Regions from separate parts of the Pseudomonas sp. TWI929 genome, predicted to be linked through region 1. Evidence: riboswitches for the same ligand, from Rfam matches in the RefSeq annotation. Region 1 holds a riboswitch; each other region holds the start of a gene.
The links. Region 1 has a riboswitch for cobalamin ahead of ABE456_RS22035 (ABC transporter substrate-binding protein). Riboswitches for the same ligand answer to the same signal wherever they lie in the genome.

Region 1 (3,267 bases):
CGATGGACACCATCACGGCCGTTACCAGCGCCGCACAACTGATCAGCAGCAACTGGGTACGCCGCACCGGGATACCCAGCGAGGCGGCCGAATCGACGCCGAAGGTGAACGCATCCAGCGCACGGCGGTGCCACAGACATACCAGCAGACCGAACAGCGCGACCGGCACGGCCAGCCACACCGAAGGCCAGCGCACGCCGCTGAGGTTGCCCAGCAGCCAGAACAGGATGCCGCGCGCCTGCTCGGCGGTGGCCGACTTGGTGATCAGGAACGCGGTCAGGGCGTTGAACAGTTGCGAGCCGGCAATACCGGCCAGGATCACCTGGGCGTTGTTGCTGCTGGGGCCTGCCGCGCGGGCCAGCACCAGCACCAGGGCAAAGGCCGCCAGGGCGCCGATGAAGGCCCCGGCGGACATGCTCAAGGCCAGGCTGCCCAGGCCCAGCAGGCCGACCAGTACTGCACCGGTCGAGGCACCGGCAGACAGGCCTAGCAGGTAAGGCTCGGCCAGTGGGTTGCGCAACAGCGCCTGAAGGATCACCCCACAGGTGGCCAGGCCGGCACCGCAGGCCGCCGCGACCAGGGTGCGGGTCAGGCGGTAGTTCCAGACGATGCCGGCGTCGATCGGGTCGACCGGGTAGCCGGCGTGCCACAGGTGGTTGGCCAGCACCTGGCCGACCACGCTGGGCGACAGGTTGGTTTCGCCGATGGCGGTACCGGCCAGCAGGGCAGCCAACAGGGCTGCCAGGGCAACGGCGATGCAGGGTAGCAGTCGATTGATCACTGGCTGGCTTTACCGCTGGCAAAGGCTGCCGACAACGTCTGTACGCCACGGAACAGGCGGATGCCGGCCTGCATGGCGTCGGCGTCGAGGATGATGATGCGGTCGTGCTTTACCGCGTCCATGTTGCGCGTTACCGGGTCGCTGCGCAGGAATTCCAGCTTCTTTTGGTAGTCGTCGGCGGGGAAGCGACGACGGTCCATGCGGGCGATGATCAGCCAGGTAGGGTTGGCCTTGGCCAGGGTTTCCCAGCCTACGGTTGGCCACTCTTCGCTGGACTCGACCACGTTGCGCACGCCCAGGGTGCGCAACATGAAGTCGGCGACACCCTGGCGCCCCGCTACATAGGGGTCGATATCGAGGTCGGCGCTGGAGAACCAGAACAGCGCCGAGGTGGCCGACAGGTCCTTGCCGGCCAGTTGCGCCTTGGCGCTGTCCAGGCGGCTTTTGAGCTCGGCGTTCAGCGCCGTGCCACGTTCTTGCACGTTGAAGATTTCCGCCAGCTGGCTGACGCTTTTGTAGATGCTGTCTACCTGGAACGCCTGCAGGCGGGTGCCGTCGGCGCCGACCAGGTTGTCCTTGCCTTCGCAGTCCGATGGCAGCAGGTAGGTGGGGATTTTCAGCTCGTCGAACTGTTCGCGGGTACCGACCACACCCTGGGCGCCGACCATCCACTCGAACTGCACTGCCACCAGTTGTGGGCGCTTGCCGACCACCGCCTCGAAGCTGGGGTCGTTGTCGGCCAGGCGCGGCACCTTGGCGTTCAGCGCCTGGTACTCGGGCAATACGTTGTTGAACCACAGCGAGGTACCCGCCAGCTTGTCGCCAAGGCCCAGTGCATAGAGCATCTCGGTGCCGGCCTGGCCGATGGTGACCGCGCGCTGCGGCGCCTGGGCGAAGGTCTGCGGCTTGCCGCAGTTGTCGACCGTGAGCGGGTACTGGGTGGCGGCAGCCTGGGCCAGGCCGCTGAGGCCAAGGCCGGCGAGCAAGGTGGCGAAACGGGGCAGCATGCTGGGCGATCTCCTATCGGACAGTTCACGGAATGAACGCACGGACAGGCATCGCCGCGCCCCCGCTTGCAGCAGGGGCAACACAGATGGCCAATCCCGGACACCCCGCCGGTTGGTGAATGTAGGCCGGCAGGTCTCCTGACTGATGCGTCATGGCCCGGCTCCGGCCTTCCCGAGCAGTTAAACCCAGTGGCATCGATGGAGCAGGCTCGGCACCTACAGTTGCGGGGGCAGTTCCGTTTGGCCCGTATTGGCGGGCCTGGGATTCCCTATTAATTCCGTGGTGGAAACCGGCGGCCCGCATGGTAGACCATCGCGCCGCCGGGTGAAAACGCTTTTCAGAAGTACTTCAGCCAGCTGATGTCGCGGCGACGCTGCTTCAGCCGGGCGAACCAGCGGACCGGCAGATACAGCGAAACCGCCAGCAACAGCGCACCCAGCCACACCGCAGCGATGCCGTCGAAGCCGAAATAGTCGCCATGGTTGAGGCCAAACATCGCCACGCAGGCCAGGTACAGCAGCTTCAGCACATACAGGTGCAGCAGGTAGAAGAACATGGGTGCAGCACCGAACACCGCCAGGGCACTGATCCAGCGTGCCTGGCCGGCGCGTTCGAAAGCGCGCAGCAACAGTAGGCCGCAGCCCAGGGTCAGGGCCAGGAACAGCAGCGACGGTGGGTACTTGGTGATGTTGAAGAAGCTCATCAGGGTTTGCGTAAAGGTGGGGTAGCCACTCCACGGTGCTTCACCATAACCGTTGAACATGCGCAGCACGACAAAGCCCAGCAGCGCCAGCAACCCGGCCAGCAGCAAGCGTTGCTGGCGCTGGCCGGTCTCGCTGCCGCGGGCAAACCAGGGGCCCAGGCCATAGCCCAGGGCGATGACACCGATCCACGGCAGCACCGGGTAGGACGTGCGCAGGCGCAGGCTGTCGGAGAATTCCAGCCAGCCGCGGTCATGCAGGATCGCCCATGGCACATGCAGGGCCGATTCCACGCCAAAGTGCAGGCTGTCGAGCAGGTTGTGGCCTGCAATGATGACTGCACCCAGGGCGAGCAGCGCGGTGCGAGGCAGCCACACCAGCAGCGACATGGCGACCATGCTGACGCCGATGGCCCAGATCACTTGCAGGTAGATCACGCTGGGTGGCAGCTGGAAGGTCCAGGCGAAGTTGACCAGGGTGAACTCCAGCACCACCAGAAACAGCCCGCGCTTGAACAGGAACACCGAAACGTCGCCACGGCCCTGGTGCTTCTCGCCGTACAGCCAGGCCGAAAGGCCGGTCAGCAGGACGAACACCGGCGCACACAGGTGGGCCAGGGTGCGGCTGACGAACAGCGCCGGCTCAGTGGTGTCGATAACCATTGGGTCGCTGACCTGGCGGTGCAGGAAAAAGGTCTCGCGGACGTGGTCCAGGAGCATGAACAGGATCACCAGGCCACGCAGGGCATCGATGCTCTGCAGGCGCTGGGTAAGCAAG
Region 2 (3,267 bases), on a different contig from region 1:
CCGATGTTGGCATCTACCACGGTGTACCCGGGGGCGCTCTGGGTATTGGCGGTATCGGCATAACGCTCATCCACATAGCGCGCGCCCATACCGACTTCCACCTGCTGCCCGAAGCCTTTGCTCAGCCACAGGTTGGCGGTACGCCGCGGCACGTTGACCGGTCGGTTGCCCGCGCGGTCCTGCGCGACACCGTCGACCATTTCGGCGAAGTCGTCATACCTGGCGCGCACCAGCGACGCGTTGGCCGACACTTGCAACTGGTGCGCCAGCGCCAGTTCCAAGGTCGCCTCCAGGCCATCGGACGTCTGCTGGCCGGCTTGTTGTGGCTCGTGGGTGATCGGGTCGTCCACCAGCAGCTTCTTCTTGACGATGTGGTAGGCCGCCAAGGTCCATTCGCCACGGCCGTCCCAGAAACGTTGCTTGAGCCCCACCTCGGTCTGCTTCGCTTCGGTCAGGTCGTAGTGCATCTGGCTCGGGCTGAGGCTGATCAGGTTGTCGACCCCGTCCTCGCTGGTGGAGTACTGGCCATACAGCGACAGGTCGTCGGTAACCGCAAACACCAGCCCGACGCGCCAGTTGCCACCTTGCAGGCTGCGATCGCTGCGGCTGTCGTTGGTCAGGTTGTCGCGGTCGATGTGGTTCTGGTCGCGGCGCACGCCGGTTACCAGCGACAGGCGATCGCTCAGCTGCAGGCGGTTTTCGGCGAACAGAGCGAAGGTGTGGGTGGTGGACAGGGTTTGTGGGCGCAGCGGCGAGGCACTGTGGAACCCGCCCGGCTGCGGTTGCCACGGGTCGATGTAGTCGCCGCCGACATCGTTGTAAGGCGCATTGCTGTCGACGTTGAAGCGCACCTTGTTGTACTCGGCTCCGAGTACGGTCTTGCTGGCCAGGCCGAACAGCGAGTGGTCGAAGGTGAAGGTCTGGCGGTCGCCGAACTGTTCCTGGTTGTGCTTGATTTCCAGGTAGCTGCCGCGCAGCAACTGCTGGCGCTCGGCGTCCCAGTCATAATTCTCGGCATTGCGCCAGTGGCGGCGGCTCTTGATGTAGTACAACTGGTTGCTGGCGCTGACGTGGTCGTTCAGCGCCCAGTCGGCGGTCAACCGGGTCCATTCGTCGTCGTAGCGCTGCACGTCGTTCTGCACGTTGTAGTTTTTATTACGCAGGCTGCTGCGGTAGTGGCCGTCGATCAGTGGTGTGCCGTAGTAGTTGGCAGGTTGTGCCTCACCGCGGTCATGGGCGAGGGTAAAGCTGAGGTCGTCGCTGGCATCGAAGCGCAGTGCCGCGCTCAGGGCCAGGCTGCGTGAAGTGGTGCGGTCGACCCAGCCATTGCCGGCCTGCTGGTTCAGGGTCAGCCGATAGCTCAGGCGCTCGCCAAGGCTGCCGCCGCTGTCCAGGCCGAGCTGCTGGCGGTCCCACGAACCGTAGCCCAGGCGCAGGTGGTTGTGCACCTCGCCGGCAAACGGTTTTTTCGGGATCACGTTGACCACCGCACCGGTGGCGCCCTCGCCATACAACACCGAAGCGGGGCCGCGAATCACATCGATGCGCTCGACCATCCATGGGTCAACCGGGAAGGTCTGGGTGCCGGCACCGGTGTACTGGCGTGCGCCGTCGAACAGGGTCATCACCGAGCCGTGCCCGGCAAAACCGCGAGCGGAAAGGCCCGTGCCACCATCGCCAGGGGAGCCGACGTAGGTGATGCCTGGGGACCTGGTTACCGCGTCCTGCACGGTGAGGTTGTTGCGCTGCTGGATCTGTTCGGCGCTGATACTGCTGGTACTGGCTGGTGTTTCCAGGGCGCTGAGGCCAAGGCGCGAGCCGGCCTGGGTGGGCGTGGCCAGGTCGATGTCGTGGCTGTCGAAGGTACCGGTGATGGCCGTGGAAGGCAGGGCCAGGGGGTGTTGGTCGAGGCCATCGGCCTGGGCCGGCAGGGCGACGGCCAGGCAGGCCGCCAGAGGGTGAAGCTTGAACATACGGGACATGTCGTTCCACTGCTGCAGGAATGAATGGATCCCGGTGGAAAACACGCAAAGGCACACCGTGCCCGCAAGCGCGCGCACGGATACCGGCCTGCGCCCGCCCACCGCGGGTTGCCAAGTGAGGCTTCAGGCCGGTCTCCGGGCTTGCGAGGGGCAGGAAACCTTCACCTTCCCATGCATGTGCACAGTGGTTTGTCGAAGGGTTCGCTCGCTTACCGTTGCGGGGGCAGCGCCGGACTTGTCGTGGGCAACACGACGCACCGGCTTCCCGTTTCACCCTGCGCGCGGCGGCGCAGGACACCTGAAACTGGCGCGCATCTGACCATTGAAATGTTAGGGCGTCAAATTTGCTGGGGTTATGGGGCCGTGGTAGGCAGGTTAGCGCCCGCGCCGACGCGAAACCCGTGCCTCGATGTTCTTGCGCCCGATCAGCAGCGGCGGCTTCTCTACCACTGGCTCATCCGCCAGCCACTTGTACATCACCAGGCAGTCCACCAGCCCCAGTCGGGCATGGCGATAGGCCTTGGGCAAGCGGCCGACCGTTTCGAAGCCCAGCTTGTGCCACAGCGCCACTGCCACTTCATTGCTGGCTACCACTGAGTTGAACTGTAAGGCCAGAAAGCCCTCCTGGCGTGCCAGCTTCTGCGAATGCTCGCACATCAAGCGCGCCACGCCCCGGCCACGTGCCTGTTCGCAGACCATGTAGCCGCAATTACCCACATGCGCGCCAGGCCCGGTGGCATTGGCCTTGAGATAATACGAACCCAGCAGCTCGCCATCCTCTTCGGCCAGCAGGGTGTGCAATGGCAGCTCCAGCCACAGCTGGCTGGCCTGTTCAAAGGTCAGGGCCGGGTCGTATGCGTAGGTTTCACGGGCCTGGACAACAGCCTGGAAGGTAGGCCAGAAGCGTTCGAAGTCTTCGGGCGTCATGGGGCGAATGTGGATCATGCGGGTTCCTGAGAGTGCTTAGCCGCCCAGTCTGGGTGGCGCGGCGCCGTCGCGCAAGGGCGGCGACGCCGTTTGTGCTCAGCCGTTGGCCTTGCCCACCGCATCCATGGCCCGTGCGGAATAGACCAGTGCAGCACCAGCGTTCATTGCCACGGCCACGCCGAGGGCTTCGGCAATTTCCTCGCGGCTGGCGCCATGCTTGACTGCCTGCTGCGAATGCACGGCGATGCAGCCGTCGCAGCGGGTGGTCACGGCCACGGCCAGGGAGATCAGCTCGCGGGTCTTGGCGTCCAGGTGGTTGGTTTTGGCCCCTGCACCACTGGCGGTCATGTAGCCGGCC
Region 3 (3,267 bases), on a different contig from region 1:
CACTGGCCGGGGTTCGCCAGCCACGCAGGGTGAAGCCTTCGGGACATTCGTGGGACCAGGGGATCAACTGCATCGGCTTGCTGCACTCGCGGGGCTAGGAAAACGCCGATTCTACAAACAGCAGCGGGTACAGTGAAATCACCAGCAGCAAGGCCATCAGGACATTGAACAGCATCAGCCAGCGCGGGTTCTGCAACAGGTTGCGCAGGGCGCTGCCGAACATCACCCACACACCCACGCTTGGCAGGTTGACCAGGGCGAACAAGGCAGCAATGACGATCACATTGGTCACATAGCCCTGCGCCGGCGTGTAGGTGGTAATCGCCCCCACCGCCATCACCCAGGCCTTGGGGTTTACCCACTGGAAGGCTGCCGCGCCCCAGAAGCCCAGCGGTTGGCGTGCGCTGGATGAAGCCGTGCCGACCGGCCCGGAGGTGGCGATCTTCCAGGCCAGGTACAGCAGGTAAGCGGCGCCGGTGTAGCGCAGCACTGTGTATAACGGCGGCCAGGCCTTGAACACCTCACCCAGGCCCAGGCCGACGGCCAGTACCATCACCATGAAGCCACAGCTGATACCCAGCGCGTGGGGGATCGAGCGACGCACGCCAAAGTTCACCCCCGAGGCCAGCAACATGGTGTTGTTGGGCCCAGGGGTAATGGAAGACACGAAGGCAAACAGCACGAAGGCAGTCAGCAAGTCGGCAGAGGCAAGCATGGCGGGCATTCCACTTTCTTGATAGGTGCTGTCACACTAACGGAGTCGCCCTCTCTTGCGACCGATACAGTTCTAATAAATTATGTAGATACACATTACTGTACCGCCACTTGGATCAAGGAAGCCGTCCCCATGAGCCTCACCATTCGACCTGCCGTTCGTACCGATGCCGAGCAGATCCTGGCCTTCATCACTGAACTGGCCGAGTACGAGCGCGCCCGCCACGAAGTGGTCGCCAGCCTTGCCGACATCGAGCACAGCCTGTTCGACGAAGGCAGCACCGTGCACAGCCTGATGTGCGAACGCGATGGGCGGGCTATCGGTTTTGCGGTGTACTTCTACAGTTACTCGACCTGGCTGGGGCGCAATGGCATTTACCTGGAAGACCTTTACGTGACGCCCGAGCAGCGCGGTGACGGCGCCGGGCGGCAGTTGCTGCAGCACATTGCCCGCGAGGCAGTGGCGAACAACTGCGGGCGGCTGGAGTGGAGTGTGCTGGACTGGAACGAGCCGGCGATCGGCTTCTATGAGAAGTTGGGGGCCGAGGCGCAGGACGAGTGGGTGCGTTACCGGTTGGATGGGGAGAAACTGGCGGCGTTTGCCCGGGGTTGATTGGGCAAACTGGCTGCTGTCTGTCGCCTGTGCCGGCCCCTTCGCGGGCGCGCCCGCTCCCACAGGGTACGCGGAGCAGCTGCCAGCACAGTTATCTGCGTGACAGCGCAGCCCAAAGGGCTGGGCAATCTCCTTCAGCTTATGGGTTGCTGCTGCGGTACTTGGCAATTGACGCCAAGCCCGCCCCATGCTCTCCTTACACCTCACGTTCAGGTGCCCCCAATGGGGGTGAAACGGGAAACCGGTGCGTCGCAGGCCCTGCAAACAGGGCCGGACAAGGCCGGTGCTGCCCCCGCAACGGTAAGCGAGCGAAGCGTCTATACCACTGTGCCCGGTAGTTCGGCATGGGAAGGTGACGCCTTCCAGGAGCCCTGCTCCTCCTCGCAAGCCCGGAGACCGGCCTGGCGTTCATGAACACCCCGCGGTGGGCGGGCGCTGTTGCATTCCCCTGGGCAATCATGCCCGGGGCTGCCGCGCTCGCCCGTTGCCCACAAAAAAGCAGAGGAACGCGTCATGCCCGTCACCAGCGCCAAGCAGCACAGCCTTGCCACCCCGGTCACCCTCAGTCAGCGTGTAGTCATCGCCGTCGGCGCCAGCCTGCTGGGCCTGTGCCTGGTGTACTTCGCCGGCTTCTCGCACATCGAGGCCGTGCACAACGCCGCCCACGACACCCGCCACAGCGCCGCCTTCCCCTGCCACTGAGTACGCCCGATGATTACGCGCATTGCCCGTACCGCGGGCTTCAGCGGGCTGCTTGCTGCCTTGCTGCTGACCCTGCTGCAGAGTTTCTGGGTCGCCCCGTTGATTCTCGAGGCAGAAACCTACGAGTCTGCGGCACCGGCCGCACACCACGAACATGGCAGTGAAGTGGCCGCCCATGAACACAGTGCCGAAGCCTGGTCGCCGGAAGACGGCTGGCAGCGCGTGCTGTCTACCACCGGTGGCAACCTGGTGGTCGCGGTCGGCTTCGCCTTGATCCTCACCGCCCTGTACAGCCTGCGCGAGCCCAAGCGCGCCGGCACTGGCGCATTGTGGGGGCTGGCCGGCTTTGCCGTGTTCTGCCTGGCCCCGACCCTGGGCCTGCCACCAGAACTGCCAGGTACTGCGGCCGCCGACCTGGGGCAACGCCAGGCCTGGTGGGTTGGCACAGCCAGCGCTACAGCCCTGGGGCTGGCCATGCTGGTATTCGCCCGCCACTGGCTGCTGAAGGCGCTGGGCGCCGTGCTGCTGGTCATTCCCCATGTAATCGGCGCACCGCAGCCCGAAGTGCACGAAAGCCTGGCCCCCGAAGCACTGGAAACCCAGTTCAAACTGGCCTCCTGGCTGACCAACGCCGCCTTCTGGCTGGCCTTGGGCCTGCTCAGCGCATGGCTGTTCCGCCGTTCCAGCCAGGCCTGATGCCGGTTTTTTACGCCGGTTTCGGTTGCCGCCGGGGTTGCCCGGCGGATACCCTGCAAACCTTGCTGCGCCAGGCCTTGGAACACCAGGGCCTGGCGTTGGCCGATCTACGCGGTATCGCCAGCATTAGCCTTAAGGCCGACGAACCCGGCTTGCAGCAACTGGCCGATCGCCTCGGTTTGCCCTTGGTGCTGTACCATGGCGCGCAACTGCAACCCTACGAACCATTGCTCAGCCATCGTTCTGCCGCTGCCCATGCCCATAGCGGCTGCTGGGGCGTGGCGGAGAGCGCTGCCCTGGCCCTGGCCAGCCAGTGGCTTGGCACTGCCCGGTTGCTGCTGCCCCGTCAGGTACTGGGTCCGGCCACGCTCGCCCTGGCCTGCTGAACGCTTCATATCCTTTTCTTGCAAGGACTTTCCATGACCGTCTACTTCATCGGCGCCGGCCCCGGCGACCCGGAACTGATCACGGTCAAGGGCCAACGGCTGATCCGCCAGTGCCCGGTGATCATCTATGCCGGCTCACTGGTACCGGCCGCCGTG

Region 2: another riboswitch for cobalamin. It lies ahead of ABE456_RS26355 (TonB-dependent receptor); the one in region 1 lies ahead of ABE456_RS22035 (ABC transporter substrate-binding protein).
Region 3: another riboswitch for cobalamin. It lies ahead of ABE456_RS08875 (CbtB domain-containing protein); the one in region 1 lies ahead of ABE456_RS22035 (ABC transporter substrate-binding protein).

Annotation. Positions count from the first base shown of each region.
Region 1 covers NZ_JBDJLK010000069.1:26,378-29,644, forward strand. The annotation lists gene ABE456_RS22030 (iron ABC transporter permease) at 1-778, opposite strand, end outside; gene ABE456_RS22035 (ABC transporter substrate-binding protein) at 778-1,788, opposite strand; cobalamin riboswitch at 1,899-2,098, opposite strand; gene ABE456_RS22040 (DUF1624 domain-containing protein) at 2,127-3,267, opposite strand, start outside.
Region 2 covers NZ_JBDJLK010000113.1:10,432-13,698, reverse strand. The annotation lists gene ABE456_RS26355 (TonB-dependent receptor) at 1-1,982, opposite strand, end outside; cobalamin riboswitch at 2,091-2,299, opposite strand; gene ABE456_RS26350 (GNAT family N-acetyltransferase) at 2,358-2,927, opposite strand; gene ABE456_RS26345 (carboxymuconolactone decarboxylase family protein) at 3,006-3,267, opposite strand, start outside.
Region 3 covers NZ_JBDJLK010000014.1:24,365-27,631, forward strand. The annotation lists gene ABE456_RS08860 (alpha/beta hydrolase) at 1-73, opposite strand, end outside; gene ABE456_RS08865 (LysE family translocator) at 95-724, opposite strand; gene ABE456_RS08870 (GNAT family N-acetyltransferase) at 848-1,327, shown strand; cobalamin riboswitch at 1,522-1,747, shown strand; gene ABE456_RS08875 (CbtB domain-containing protein) at 1,841-2,029, shown strand; gene ABE456_RS08880 (CbtA family protein) at 2,039-2,725, shown strand; gene ABE456_RS08885 (cobalamin biosynthesis protein) at 2,725-3,111, shown strand; gene cobM (precorrin-4 C(11)-methyltransferase) at 3,145-3,267, shown strand, end outside.